One region of the Sodalis sp. RH15 genome, then DNA from elsewhere that is predicted to be linked to it. Evidence: riboswitches for the same ligand, from Rfam matches in the RefSeq annotation. Region 1 holds a riboswitch; each other region holds the start of a gene.
The links. A riboswitch is a leader RNA that binds a small molecule or an ion and turns the genes downstream of it on or off. The one in region 1 is predicted to bind cobalamin.
Positions count from the first base shown of each region.

Region 2: it holds a riboswitch for cobalamin, as region 1 does, so the genes downstream of both, btuB (TonB-dependent vitamin B12 receptor BtuB) here and ACL2XO_RS15430 (cobyrinate a,c-diamide synthase) in region 1, are expected to answer to the same signal.
Region 3: it holds a riboswitch for cobalamin, as region 1 does, so the genes downstream of both, ACL2XO_RS07720 (energy-coupling factor ABC transporter permease) here and ACL2XO_RS15430 (cobyrinate a,c-diamide synthase) in region 1, are expected to answer to the same signal.
Region 4: it holds a riboswitch for cobalamin, as region 1 does, so the genes downstream of both, btuB (TonB-dependent vitamin B12 receptor BtuB) here and ACL2XO_RS15430 (cobyrinate a,c-diamide synthase) in region 1, are expected to answer to the same signal.

Region 1 is NZ_CP178738.1:3,383,539-3,386,658, forward strand. It holds gene ACL2XO_RS15430 (cobyrinate a,c-diamide synthase) at 1-1,293, opposite strand, end outside; cobalamin riboswitch at 1,422-1,605, opposite strand; gene pocR (transcriptional regulator PocR) at 1,787-2,713, opposite strand.
Region 2 is NZ_CP178738.1:5,978,848-5,981,967, forward strand. It holds gene btuB (TonB-dependent vitamin B12 receptor BtuB) at 1-1,368, opposite strand, end outside; cobalamin riboswitch at 1,438-1,625, opposite strand; gene trmA (tRNA (uridine(54)-C5)-methyltransferase TrmA) at 1,757-2,866, shown strand.
Region 3 is NZ_CP178738.1:1,642,526-1,645,645, forward strand. It holds gene ACL2XO_RS07710 (hypothetical protein) at 605-805, shown strand; gene ACL2XO_RS07715 (hypothetical protein) at 825-1,013, shown strand; cobalamin riboswitch at 1,321-1,539, shown strand; gene ACL2XO_RS07720 (energy-coupling factor ABC transporter permease) at 1,805-2,470, shown strand; gene ACL2XO_RS07725 (hypothetical protein) at 2,472-2,825, shown strand; gene cbiQ (cobalt ECF transporter T component CbiQ) at 2,822-3,120, shown strand, end outside.
Region 4 is NZ_CP178738.1:7,122-10,241, reverse strand. It holds gene trmA (tRNA (uridine(54)-C5)-methyltransferase TrmA) at 1-978, opposite strand, end outside; cobalamin riboswitch at 1,110-1,297, shown strand; gene btuB (TonB-dependent vitamin B12 receptor BtuB) at 1,367-3,120, shown strand, end outside.

The DNA of each region.
Region 1 (3,120 bases):
ATAGCTGGCGAAAATGTTGCCGCCGCCGTACCCGCCCGCCCACTGGTGGACGTCCCCGTTGGCGGCGGTTTTGCTCATGCGAAACAGCGGCGTTTCATCGGTGATGTATTCGGAGTGGTGGAACTCGTGCCCGCGCAGGGTTTCACCCCGGCCCGCCAGCAGATTGTCGCTTAACGACCGGCCTTCACAATAACCGAAGCGTTTAAGCCCCTGGGTCATGCGGCTAAAGCCCTGCAGCAGTCCCACCATGGGATAGCTGGTGCCGTCCTGTACTATCAGCGCCGCCCCCAGATACATCAGGCCGCCGCATTCGGCATAGATGGCGGCGCCGTTCTGTCCGGCGCGCAGCAGCGCCTGGCGCATGGGCCGATTATCCGCCAGCTGGGTCGGGAACATTTCCGGGAAACCGCCGCCGAGGTAGATCATTTGGCAGGGAGGTAAAACCCGATCGTGCAGCGGACTGAAACGGATAATTCGTACGCCGATATCCTGCAGCATCCGCAGGTTGTCGGGATAATAAAAATTAAACGCCTCGTCGTCCGCCAGGGCCAGGGTCAGCCCGGAATAACGCTCATGGCCCGGCAGCGCGGGCAGCCGGCCTACATCGGGGCGGCACTCGGCCAATGCCAGCAATCTATCCAGATCGATATGTTGCTCAACGCCGTCAGCCAACTGCTCCCATTGGGTTTGCCCGCGTTCGGACTCCCGCGCCGGAATCAGCCCCAGATGGCGGGAGGGTAAATTCCAGTCAGGCAATGGCGGCAGGTAACCCAATACCGGCACATTGCAGTAGCGCAGGATGGCGGTTTTGATGAGGTTGAAATGATTTTCCGAGGAAACGCGATTGATAATGACGCCGGCGATATTTACCGCCGGGTCAAACTGCTTGAACCCCAAGACGACTGCCGCCGCCGAGGTGGAAACCGCTTTGCCGTCGATAACCAGTATCACCGGCACCCTCAGCTGCTTGGCCAGGGATGCGCTGCTGCACCGATCCCCATCGCTGCCCAGCCCGTCGTAAAGACCCATGACGCCTTCAATGATACCGATATCGGCATCGGACATATGACGGTTGAACAGACCGTTCAGCGTTGACGATTCAAGCATATAGGCATCGAGATTGTGCGAGGGAATACCGCTTACCGCCTGATGCCAGCCGGTATCGATATAATCCGGCCCGCATTTGAAGGGCTGCACCCGCAAACCTCGCCGCGCCAGGGCGCGCAGCAGTCCCAGGGTGAGCAAGGTCTTGCCTGTCCCGCTTTGCGCGCCGCCGATGAGTATCGCTTTCATCTTCATCCCGTTACTCCCCAGAGGCGCCGCTGGGGATTGTCGCAAACAAAGGCTGCGGGAGACTCACTGTCCCGACGGCATTGTTGGGACAACCCGCTTCCCGCCGAAGGAGTTGTTACCGAGCCTATAAAGGCTATAGGCAATCAGGCAGGTTTTCTGGCTTGGCGTCATCCTTCTCCGAACCTTCCCAATCGGCTGAGATCAGTGGTTATCACGGAGTCGTCGGCATCACAGCAGCGGGGGCTGCGGAGGATTTTCACCTCCTTCCCTAACGGCCTTGCGGCACGTTTCACCTGAATGCAAAATGTACTTTTCCACAGCGGCCGGCGGCCCTGGTGAAGCCGGGCAATCGGCCGTTGATGACTAATGTAAAGTATTCAAAGGTGAATATACCCCCTTTCGGATCAAAAAAAATGTTCGCGGCGGCGGATTTATTTGGAATTTATCGGATGGCGATAACATTTTTTTGTTACGTCAATTTAAAGGGATAAAATTAATTAAATAAAGCAACGATATCTTTATTTTCCGGCGGCGAAAAGCGCTGTTCACGATAGGCCTGAGGAGTAATACGGTAGGTTTGGCGAAATAACTTGCAAAAGTAGCTTGCCTGAGAAAATCCGAGATTGCGGGCAATAGTGGCGATGGGCCAATCGCTTTGTTCAAGCATCTGCCGGGCGCTTTGCATACGCAATTGATTAACATAAGCGTTGAAGCCGACCCCCTGGTATTTCTTGAACAGTTTGCTGAAATAATAGGGACTGAGGTAGACCATCGCCGCCACGTCTTCCAGCCGCAGATCCTCGAAGTAATGATTGTCGATGCAGCGCAACGCTTTTTTCATCTTGCTCTCGTGCTGGCTGGGAACCGCCGTCCGGCGTTCTAGCGGCCCGTCGCCGTGCTCCTTGAATACCACCACTTCCAACTGCTGTTTCAGGTAGTTATCCACAATCATTTTCAGCAAATCGGCGGATGAGATGAGGCGATCGAAATCCACCACCGGAATTTTTTCATAGCTTTCAGTTAATTGATAATCTTTTTGCCAAGCCCTGCTGGTACAGTCCTGCACCGAAGGCAGGGTTACGGTGTCATGCACCCGGACCTGTCCGCATAAGACAAACCCAACCAAATGTCCGCTGATAAGCAGCGGAATGGAGAAGTCGGTCAGGCCGGCGTGGCAGCGGTAAATGCAGGGCTGATTGGATTTTGACGCTTCCAGTCCGCCGCACCTGTCGCTCATACGGCAGCGCCGGCTCATCTCCGGATCCTGGCGCATTAATTGACAAAAAGGGGTGAAGTGATATAAATCCGAGACTTCCTCGCCGTGAATATTCACCACCACAACCGCCAGATTGGTGGCATTAGCGAAATCCTGCGCGATTTTATTTATCAAATCTGAATCCATGAAACTGCCGGAATTCATATTCCCCCCTTTCTTCTTCAAAGCTACCTTAGATTCAATCATTTTTTACCCATTTGATAATGTGCTCCGGTACACAATTATCAAAACGGGGGTTCGATAGCACATAAGGCAAAACGCCGTTTCCCGCCGCGCCGGGAGAACGCCGCAGGTAATAAATAGTAAAACCATAATCAATTTTAAGCGCCCATCGGACTACAGATACCGTCAATGCTGGGTTTGTCGTTTTAAATCAGATAACACTTTTTCGTTATTATTCATTTTCTGTGGAATGAACATTATCAGCTCAGATCATAACTTTTCTTACTTTTCAAGTCGGTTAATTGAATACTGAAACTTCAATTACGGATATTTGCTATGGCTGTTCATTTCCCCCTGACCGATCACAGCTCGCTTTATTAAATAATCAA
Region 2 (3,120 bases), 2.6 Mb from region 1:
AACGCCGCCTTCCCATTGTTTGCTCTCTTCGGGATCCAGGTTGGCGTTACCGCCATAAGCGCCGTAGAGCTGGCCCAGGTTCGGCGCCTTGTACGCGGTGCCGTAAGAGCCGATCAGGCGGTAGCCTTCGATAAACTCCCAGGCGGCGCTGCTTTGCCAGGTGCCGTGCCAGCCAAATTGTGAATTGTCATCTCCCCGCACCGCGCCTTCCAATGTCACCGGTCCGAAAAGCTGCTGCGTCGTGGCATAGATGCCTGTGTTGTGCTGCTCGTAGCCATCGGTGAGGTAGTCGGTACCGGGTTCGGTTGTCTGTTTCTGCCAATCCACCCCGGCGCTGACCAGACCGTGAGTGACGTGGAGGGTATTGCCCCATTGCAGGTTGTATTGATCGGAATCGTCCAGGGTAGCGGAAGCCGAATAGGGTCCGTATTTGGGATCGTAGTTATAGTCCTTGGTATGGCTATAGCTGTATGAGAGCTGGGAGGCGTATATACCTTCCTGAAAACGCAGGCCGGTATCATAGGTGCGGCTATATAACTGGCGGGTATCGAGCAGCGCATCTTCATGCGCCGGGTCGGTATAGGCATAAGTGCCGTCATAAGCGGTACGATTGTCGTAGCCATACACCCGCGCGAAACCGCTGAACTGTTGATTGAACGTATGATCCAACGACGCGAACAGGGTCTTGCTCATGAATCCGTCCCGGTCGGGCTGCGCCGGATCGCCATAAGGGTCGGGCAAATTGGCCTGCACATCGAATCCGCGGGTATAGGTGTAATTTCCCGCCACCGTGGCCACGGTATTATCCCCCAGCCGCTGCTGAGTGGACCCATCGTAACTTTGGTAACCCTTTGAACCCATGCCGGCGCTCAGGGTGGTTCCGGGTTTTTCGCGGGTGGTGATGATATTGACCACCCCGCCGATGGCGTCCGAGCCGTAGACGGCGGAGCGCGGACCGCGGATAAATTCGATGCGCTGAACCAGAGAGATGGGAATTTGGCTAAGATCGGATGAGCCGGAAATCCCAGCCTGATTCAAACGCACGCCATCGATGAGCACCAGGGCGTGACTGGAATTGGTGCCGCGAATGAACAGAGAGCTTTGCTGTCCCAGTCCGCCGTATTGCGCGATATCCACGCCCGGTAAACGGCTTAAGGCTTCAGCTACCGATTTGATTTGGCCACGGTCGATATCCTCGCGTGTCACGACGCTGGTGGGCGCAAGCACTGATGAAACCGGCTGTGGAAAACGATTTGCCGAAACAATAAGTGTGTCATTACTGCCGTTTGGAGCGTTGTTATCCTGCGCCCACCCGGAGAATGTCGTAACGGACAATGCCGCCAGAACGGTATTTTTGATAGTCAACATTGACGTAGCATCCAATAGATAAAATAGGATGCCGCAGGTTCCGTGTTTGATAGCACGCGATAAACAGGGATATTGCGACGAAATACCGGCAGGTTTTCGGGCTTGGGATGTGTTTAACACCAGGCGACGACTTCCCGTCGAAAAGACAGTGTCTGCTTCCGCTATCGCCCTGACGTCCCCTCACCGCTGCGCGTCAGCTCCAGCTTAGAACTGGATTCCCTTTTAACTCACAAGAGACCGGGCAAATATCCTACAATCAAAGGGATAATTATGTCTATAGAACTCATTAGGTAAGAAATTATAAATTGAACAGCATTGGACATCATCCATTTATCCCCTACAATCCCCACAAACCGATAAAGTTGGCCCATATCGACGAGAAATCATCATGACTACCGAGACGTTGCCTATCGACGCTTACGAAACGCAATTGGCTGAAAAAGCCGCCCGACTAAAAGCGATGATGGCAGCTTACCGGGCGCCGGAGCCGGAAATATTCCGTTCACCGGTAAATCATTACCGGATGCGAGCCGAATTCAGGATTTGGCATGAAGAGCAGGACCTCTACCACATCATGTTTGATCCGCTCACCAAAGAGCGTATCCGCATCGATTTCTTTGCCGCCGGCAGCGAGTTAATCAATGGGTTGATGACGGCAATGATCCAGGCCTTGCGCCTTTCGCCGGTTTTACGCCGTAAGCTTTTTCAGCTGGATTATCTCACCACCATGAGCGGTAAAGCGGTCATCACGCTGATATACCACCGTCCGTTGGATGACGAATGGCGCGAGGCCGCCGCAGCGCTGCGGGATGAATTGCGGGCGCAGGGTTTTGCGGTAAATCTCATCGGCCGGGCCGCCAAAACCAAAATTTGCCTGGACCGGGATTATGCGGATGAAAGATTGCCGGTATCGGGAAGGGAACTCATCTACCGGCAGATTGAAAACAGCTTTACCCAGCCGAATGCCGCCGTCAATATCCATATGCTGGAGTGGGCGCTGGCGGCAACCCAAGACGCACGGGGAGACTTGCTGGAGCTGTACTGCGGCAACGGGAATTTTTCGCTGGCGCTGGCGCGTAACTTTGAGCGGGTGCTGGCGACGGAGATAGCCAAGCCTTCGGTGGAAGCGGCACAGTATAATATTGCCGCCAACCATATCGGCAATGTGCAGATCATCCGCATGTCGGCGGAGGAGTTTACCCAGGCCATGCAGGGTGTGCGGGAATTTACCCGGCTGAAAGATATCGACCTGGCCAGTTACCGCTGCGAAACTATTTTTGTCGATCCGCCGCGCAGCGGGTTGGATGACGCCACGGTGGAGCTGGTGCGGTGTTATCCGCGCATCCTGTATATCTCGTGCAATCCCGAGTCATTGTGCCGCAATTTGGAATCCCTTTCTCAAACTCACGACATCATACGCATGGCGCTGTTTGATCAATTCCCTTACACCCGTCATATGGAATGCGGCGTCTTATTGACGGCAAAAACGCCTGAATGAGCGGCGCCTGTTTCAGGGCGCTCTGCACTGCCGATTCCCGCATCGGCGAATAATCATTTCCCGCCATTACCGACACCACTGGCCCCATGACTGCAAACGCCTCCGTCGGGGGGCAATTTTCCCATTCTTATGCCCAACTCTTGGGCCCCTCCCTGCCAGGCCCTGAATATATTTTTACCGCCTTAATCGATATGTGACATGCTTCATATCAAAAATCCCATGTAAATTTAAAATATACTTTCACATTAAATAAA
Region 3 (3,120 bases), 1.7 Mb from region 1:
ATATATACAAATTTTGAATATATGCTCACTTAATCATTATATCCATTCGATAAAATTATTGGAGGATTTCTAATGACAACAAACAACTTCAAATCCTTTGCCGCAGGTGCCGGTGCTAACGTCACCGCCCAGGCGGATTATGAAGCCCTGGCGCCCCATGGTTTTGCTACGTTTACCTCCAGCGGCAATTTCACTGTGCCGGTAGGCGTTACAACGATTTATATTTCCGGATGCGCTGGCGGCGGGGGCGGCAGTAACAATATAGCAAATGCTTCCGGCTCTTGCGCTGGCGGGGGCGGTGCTGGTCAATCGATTCAGAGAGCGGTGCTCAGTGTGACGCCAGGACAGGTAGTTCCTATTACCATAGGTGGAGCTGGATCGGGAGGTACTGGAGGTGGACAGGGCTCAGACAATGCCACAAAGGGTTCTAACGGAGGGAACACGATAGTAGGATCATTAATCACCTTGTCGGGGGGAAATGGCGGCAGTGTCGGCCGGGCTGGTATCAGTACTGGAGCCTTGGGCGGAGGTGCGGGTGGTAGCGGATTTCCTCAAGGCGGTTCTGGAAGTGACAGTGCCTCACCGGGCGCAAATACTTCAATAAATGGCTGGCCTGGTTTATCGGGCAATGGTGGTAGTTCGCCATTCGGTGGGGGTGGGGGCAATCAGCGCGCGGGTATTGGTAGTGCCGGCCCGAACGGTCTTCCAGCGGGTGGTTATGGGGCTGGTGGTTCTGGCGGCGCAACGCCATATTCTGGCGGTGGCAGTGGTGGAAATGGTGGCGCTGGTAGCGCTGGTTTTATAGAAATAGAGTGGTGAGGTGTATGGCAAACTATGCAGAAATTCAAAACGGTGTGGTCATAAATGTCTGTGTGTGGGATGGCGTTACACCTTTTGACGCTGGCGACGATATCCCACCAATTTTAATACCGGAAAATTCGCAGGCATGGATTGGTTGGGGATATACAGCTCCAGGCGGATTTGCCGCACCGCCAATTGAAATAATAGAATAATATTATAATGTCGCGCCGGTTGTTTTAATCGGCGCAATAAGCAGGTTGCTTGATTTCTTGATTTTATAAAATTGATTTAGATGCATGTTTCTAATTAAATTTTATAAGGCAATATTTGATGTAAATCATATTTCACCGTTACAAATATTTTCCGGTATTTTAAGCACAACCCCCGCCTCCCTAACAAAATCTGATATCCACCCGCTAATTTCTCCCGTTCATCATTTCTTCTTATCATGATCTACCGCAACAAAATCCCGACATAAGGTTTATTTATCCCTTGACGTTAATTGAAAAAAAACTCAGGATAAATTTCCGAGATTTGGGTGCCTTAGCTTCGCGATCGCGAGGCGGGTGAAACGGAAAGCCGGTGCAGATCCCTTTTGGGATAATCAATATTCCGGCGCAGCCCCCGCTACTGTAAGCCTGACGAATTTACCTTCAGCCACTGTGTTTTATGACATGGGAAGGCGGTAAAGAAGAATGACGGCAAGCCAGGAGACCGGCCCATCTCATACAGGAAGTACCAATCCCCGGGGTGATGGGAAGGGTTCGGTTATAACTTCGCGGCGAGAGTGGTTAACATTCCCCGTGTCTGAACTTATTTTCCTTCCTTCACTGCCGCATGTTGGTTTTTTAATTTGTGTTATATACCCAATGGTTTTCAAGCGGCGGCAAGCGAAAAATCCCGATGAGGCTTACTCAGGCAGGTTATTCGAGTGAAAGAGTCTATCCAGCACAGCTGCAACGAGAGAGATGATGGGTATAGTTGACACTCGTGAGGATCAGGCATGCATATCGAAGATGGAATTTTACCGCTGACGGCGTGCGCCGTTTATTATGCCGTGACGGCGGTTTTTGTTGTGCCGGGCATCTATGAAATAAAACGAAAAATCAAAACTAATCTCGCTTATAAACCTTTCCTCGCCATGATCGGCGTCGCGGTGTTTGTTATCTCGGCGATGCATTTGCCGGTGCCGGTCACCGGCTCCAGCTCTCATCCGTGCGGCACACCATTGGCGGCGATTATTATCGGTCCGTTCGCCACCGCGGTGGTGTCGATGATTGTGCTGTTTTTCCAGGCGGTCTTCCTGGGCCATGGCGGCATTACCACCATCGGCGCCAATACGGTCTCCATGGGCATTGCCGGGGCTTTTTCCGGTTACGCCGTGTGGAAATTCTTCAGGGCGTTTCGTTTTCCGTTATGGCTCGCCGCGGGCATGGCCGGCCTGGTGGGGGATTTGGTGACCTATCTCACCAGCGCGTTTGAGCTGGCGTTAAGCCTGCACGGCAACGTTCCGCTGGTGAAGCAGTGGATGATTTTTTTCATGGGCTACGGTCCGACGCAGCTGCCGCTGGCGGTGGCCGAGGCGGTTTTTACCGCCGCGGTGCTGCAGGCCATGGTCAGCCGGCGTCCTGACCTGTTGCCGGGAATCTTGACGAGAACGGGAGCATAACATGTCATTGCAGATTGAGACTCCGACCGAAGAGGCGAAAAAAACCCAATTTTTTGATGGTTTCACCAAAACCATGCTGGCGGTCATGTGCGTTATCCTGCTGTTTATCTTTGCCTCGGGGACCTATATGAATTCCCACAACATGGACGGCAGCGGTACGGATAACCACGTCAATGATTTGGCCACCGGCGTGGCGCACAAACCTCATCATCCCTTTGTGGAATTGCCGGGGGATGCCGAGGTGGGGGCCTTTTCCGTGGCCAACTTTTTCGCCGGCCTGATTGTGGGATATCATTGGCTGAAGCTGTTTGGCGGCAAGGGCAACGCCGTCGGGAGCAAAGAAGAAGAATCATGAGCCTGGCGCGTTTCGCCGATGAATCCTCCAGTCCCCTGCGCCGGCTGGACAGCCGGATAAAAACCGTTGTTTTGCTGTCGGCGGTGGCGGTGGCTTCCGTCTTGAGCCAATGGTATCTGGCGCTGGCATTATGGCTGGCCGCCATCAGTCTGTTTTGCGTTATGCCCTTTGACCGCAGGGCATTGTTAAAACGCTTGATCATGCCGATGGGTATTGCCTGGCTGGTATTTTTAAGCGTGCTGTTCACCCATGGCAGCCGGCTGCTGTTCACTATTCCGCTTCACTACTTTTCCCT
Region 4 (3,120 bases), 2.8 Mb from region 1:
GGGATTGCACGAGATATACAGGATGCGCGGATAACACCGCACCAGCTCCACCGTGGCGTCATCCAACCCGCTGCGCGGCGGATCGACAAAAATAGTTTCGCAGCGGTAACTGGCCAGGTCGATATCTTTCAGCCGGGTAAATTCCCGCACACCCTGCATGGCCTGGGTAAACTCCTCCGCCGACATGCGGATGATCTGCACATTGCCGATATGGTTGGCGGCAATATTATACTGTGCCGCTTCCACCGAAGGCTTGGCTATCTCCGTCGCCAGCACCCGCTCAAAGTTACGCGCCAGCGCCAGCGAAAAATTCCCGTTGCCGCAGTACAGCTCCAGCAAGTCTCCCCGTGCGTCTTGGGTTGCCGCCAGCGCCCACTCCAGCATATGGATATTGACGGCGGCATTCGGCTGGGTAAAGCTGTTTTCAATCTGCCGGTAGATGAGTTCCCTTCCCGATACCGGCAATCTTTCATCCGCATAATCCCGGTCCAGGCAAATTTTGGTTTTGGCGGCCCGGCCGATGAGATTTACCGCAAAACCCTGCGCCCGCAATTCATCCCGCAGCGCTGCGGCGGCCTCGCGCCATTCGTCATCCAACGGACGGTGGTATATCAGCGTGATGACCGCTTTACCGCTCATGGTGGTGAGATAATCCAGCTGAAAAAGCTTACGGCGTAAAACCGGCGAAAGGCGCAAGGCCTGGATCATTGCCGTCATCAACCCATTGATTAACTCGCTGCCGGCGGCAAAGAAATCGATGCGGATACGCTCTTTGGTGAGCGGATCAAACATGATGTGGTAGAGGTCCTGCTCTTCATGCCAAATCCTGAATTCGGCTCGCATCCGGTAATGATTTACCGGTGAACGGAATATTTCCGGCTCCGGCGCCCGGTAAGCTGCCATCATCGCTTTTAGTCGGGCGGCTTTTTCAGCCAATTGCGTTTCGTAAGCGTCGATAGGCAACGTCTCGGTAGTCATGATGATTTCTCGTCGATATGGGCCAACTTTATCGGTTTGTGGGGATTGTAGGGGATAAATGGATGATGTCCAATGCTGTTCAATTTATAATTTCTTACCTAATGAGTTCTATAGACATAATTATCCCTTTGATTGTAGGATATTTGCCCGGTCTCTTGTGAGTTAAAAGGGAATCCAGTTCTAAGCTGGAGCTGACGCGCAGCGGTGAGGGGACGTCAGGGCGATAGCGGAAGCAGACACTGTCTTTTCGACGGGAAGTCGTCGCCTGGTGTTAAACACATCCCAAGCCCGAAAACCTGCCGGTATTTCGTCGCAATATCCCTGTTTATCGCGTGCTATCAAACACGGAACCTGCGGCATCCTATTTTATCTATTGGATGCTACGTCAATGTTGACTATCAAAAATACCGTTCTGGCGGCATTGTCCGTTACGACATTCTCCGGGTGGGCGCAGGATAACAACGCTCCAAACGGCAGTAATGACACACTTATTGTTTCGGCAAATCGTTTTCCACAGCCGGTTTCATCAGTGCTTGCGCCCACCAGCGTCGTGACACGCGAGGATATCGACCGTGGCCAAATCAAATCGGTAGCTGAAGCCTTAAGCCGTTTACCGGGCGTGGATATCGCGCAATACGGCGGACTGGGACAGCAAAGCTCTCTGTTCATTCGCGGCACCAATTCCAGTCACGCCCTGGTGCTCATCGATGGCGTGCGTTTGAATCAGGCTGGGATTTCCGGCTCATCCGATCTTAGCCAAATTCCCATCTCTCTGGTTCAGCGCATCGAATTTATCCGCGGTCCGCGCTCCGCCGTCTACGGCTCGGACGCCATCGGCGGGGTGGTCAATATCATCACCACCCGCGAAAAACCCGGAACCACCCTGAGCGCCGGCATGGGTTCAAAGGGTTACCAAAGTTACGATGGGTCCACTCAGCAGCGGCTGGGGGATAATACCGTGGCCACGGTGGCGGGAAATTACACCTATACCCGCGGATTCGATGTGCAGGCCAATTTGCCCGACCCTTATGGCGATCCGGCGCAGCCCGACCGGGACGGATTCATGAGCAAGACCCTGTTCGCGTCGTTGGATCATACGTTCAATCAACAGTTCAGCGGTTTCGCGCGGGTGTATGGCTACGACAATCGTACCGCTTATGACGGCACTTATGCCTATACCGACCCGGCGCATGAAGATGCGCTGCTCGATACCCGCCAGTTATATAGCCGCACCTATGATACCGGCCTGCGTTTTCAGGAAGGTATATACGCCTCCCAGCTCTCATACAGCTATAGCCATACCAAGGACTATAACTACGATCCCAAATACGGACCCTATTCGGCTTCCGCTACCCTGGACGATTCCGATCAATACAACCTGCAATGGGGCAATACCCTCCACGTCACTCACGGTCTGGTCAGCGCCGGGGTGGATTGGCAGAAACAGACAACCGAACCCGGTACCGACTACCTCACCGATGGCTACGAGCAGCACAACACAGGCATCTATGCCACGACGCAGCAGCTTTTCGGACCGGTGACATTGGAAGGCGCGGTGCGGGGAGATGACAATTCACAATTTGGCTGGCACGGCACCTGGCAAAGCAGCGCCGCCTGGGAGTTTATCGAAGGCTACCGCCTGATCGGCTCTTACGGCACCGCGTACAAGGCGCCGAACCTGGGCCAGCTCTACGGCGCTTATGGCGGTAACGCCAACCTGGATCCCGAAGAGAGCAAACAATGGGAAGGCGGCGTTGAAGGACTGACAGGTCCGGTGGACTGGCGTATTTCGGCTTATCGCAACGATATTGATAATCTCATCGATTACGATACGGCGGATGAACGCTACTACAATATCGGCAAAGCCCGTATCAAAGGGGTGGAATGGACCGCCTCGGTAGATACCGGCCCGCTCCGGCATCAATTAACCCTGGAATATCTCGATCCCCGAGACGCCACCACGGACCAGATCCTGGCCCGCCGGGCCAAGCAGCAGATAAAATACCAGTTGGATTGGCAAGTGGCGTCCATTGACTGGTCTCTTAACTACCATTACCTCGGCCAGCGTTATGACACGGATTATAACACTGAACAGGTGGTGAAGATGGGGGGCGTCAGTTTATGGGACATTGCCGCTTCTTA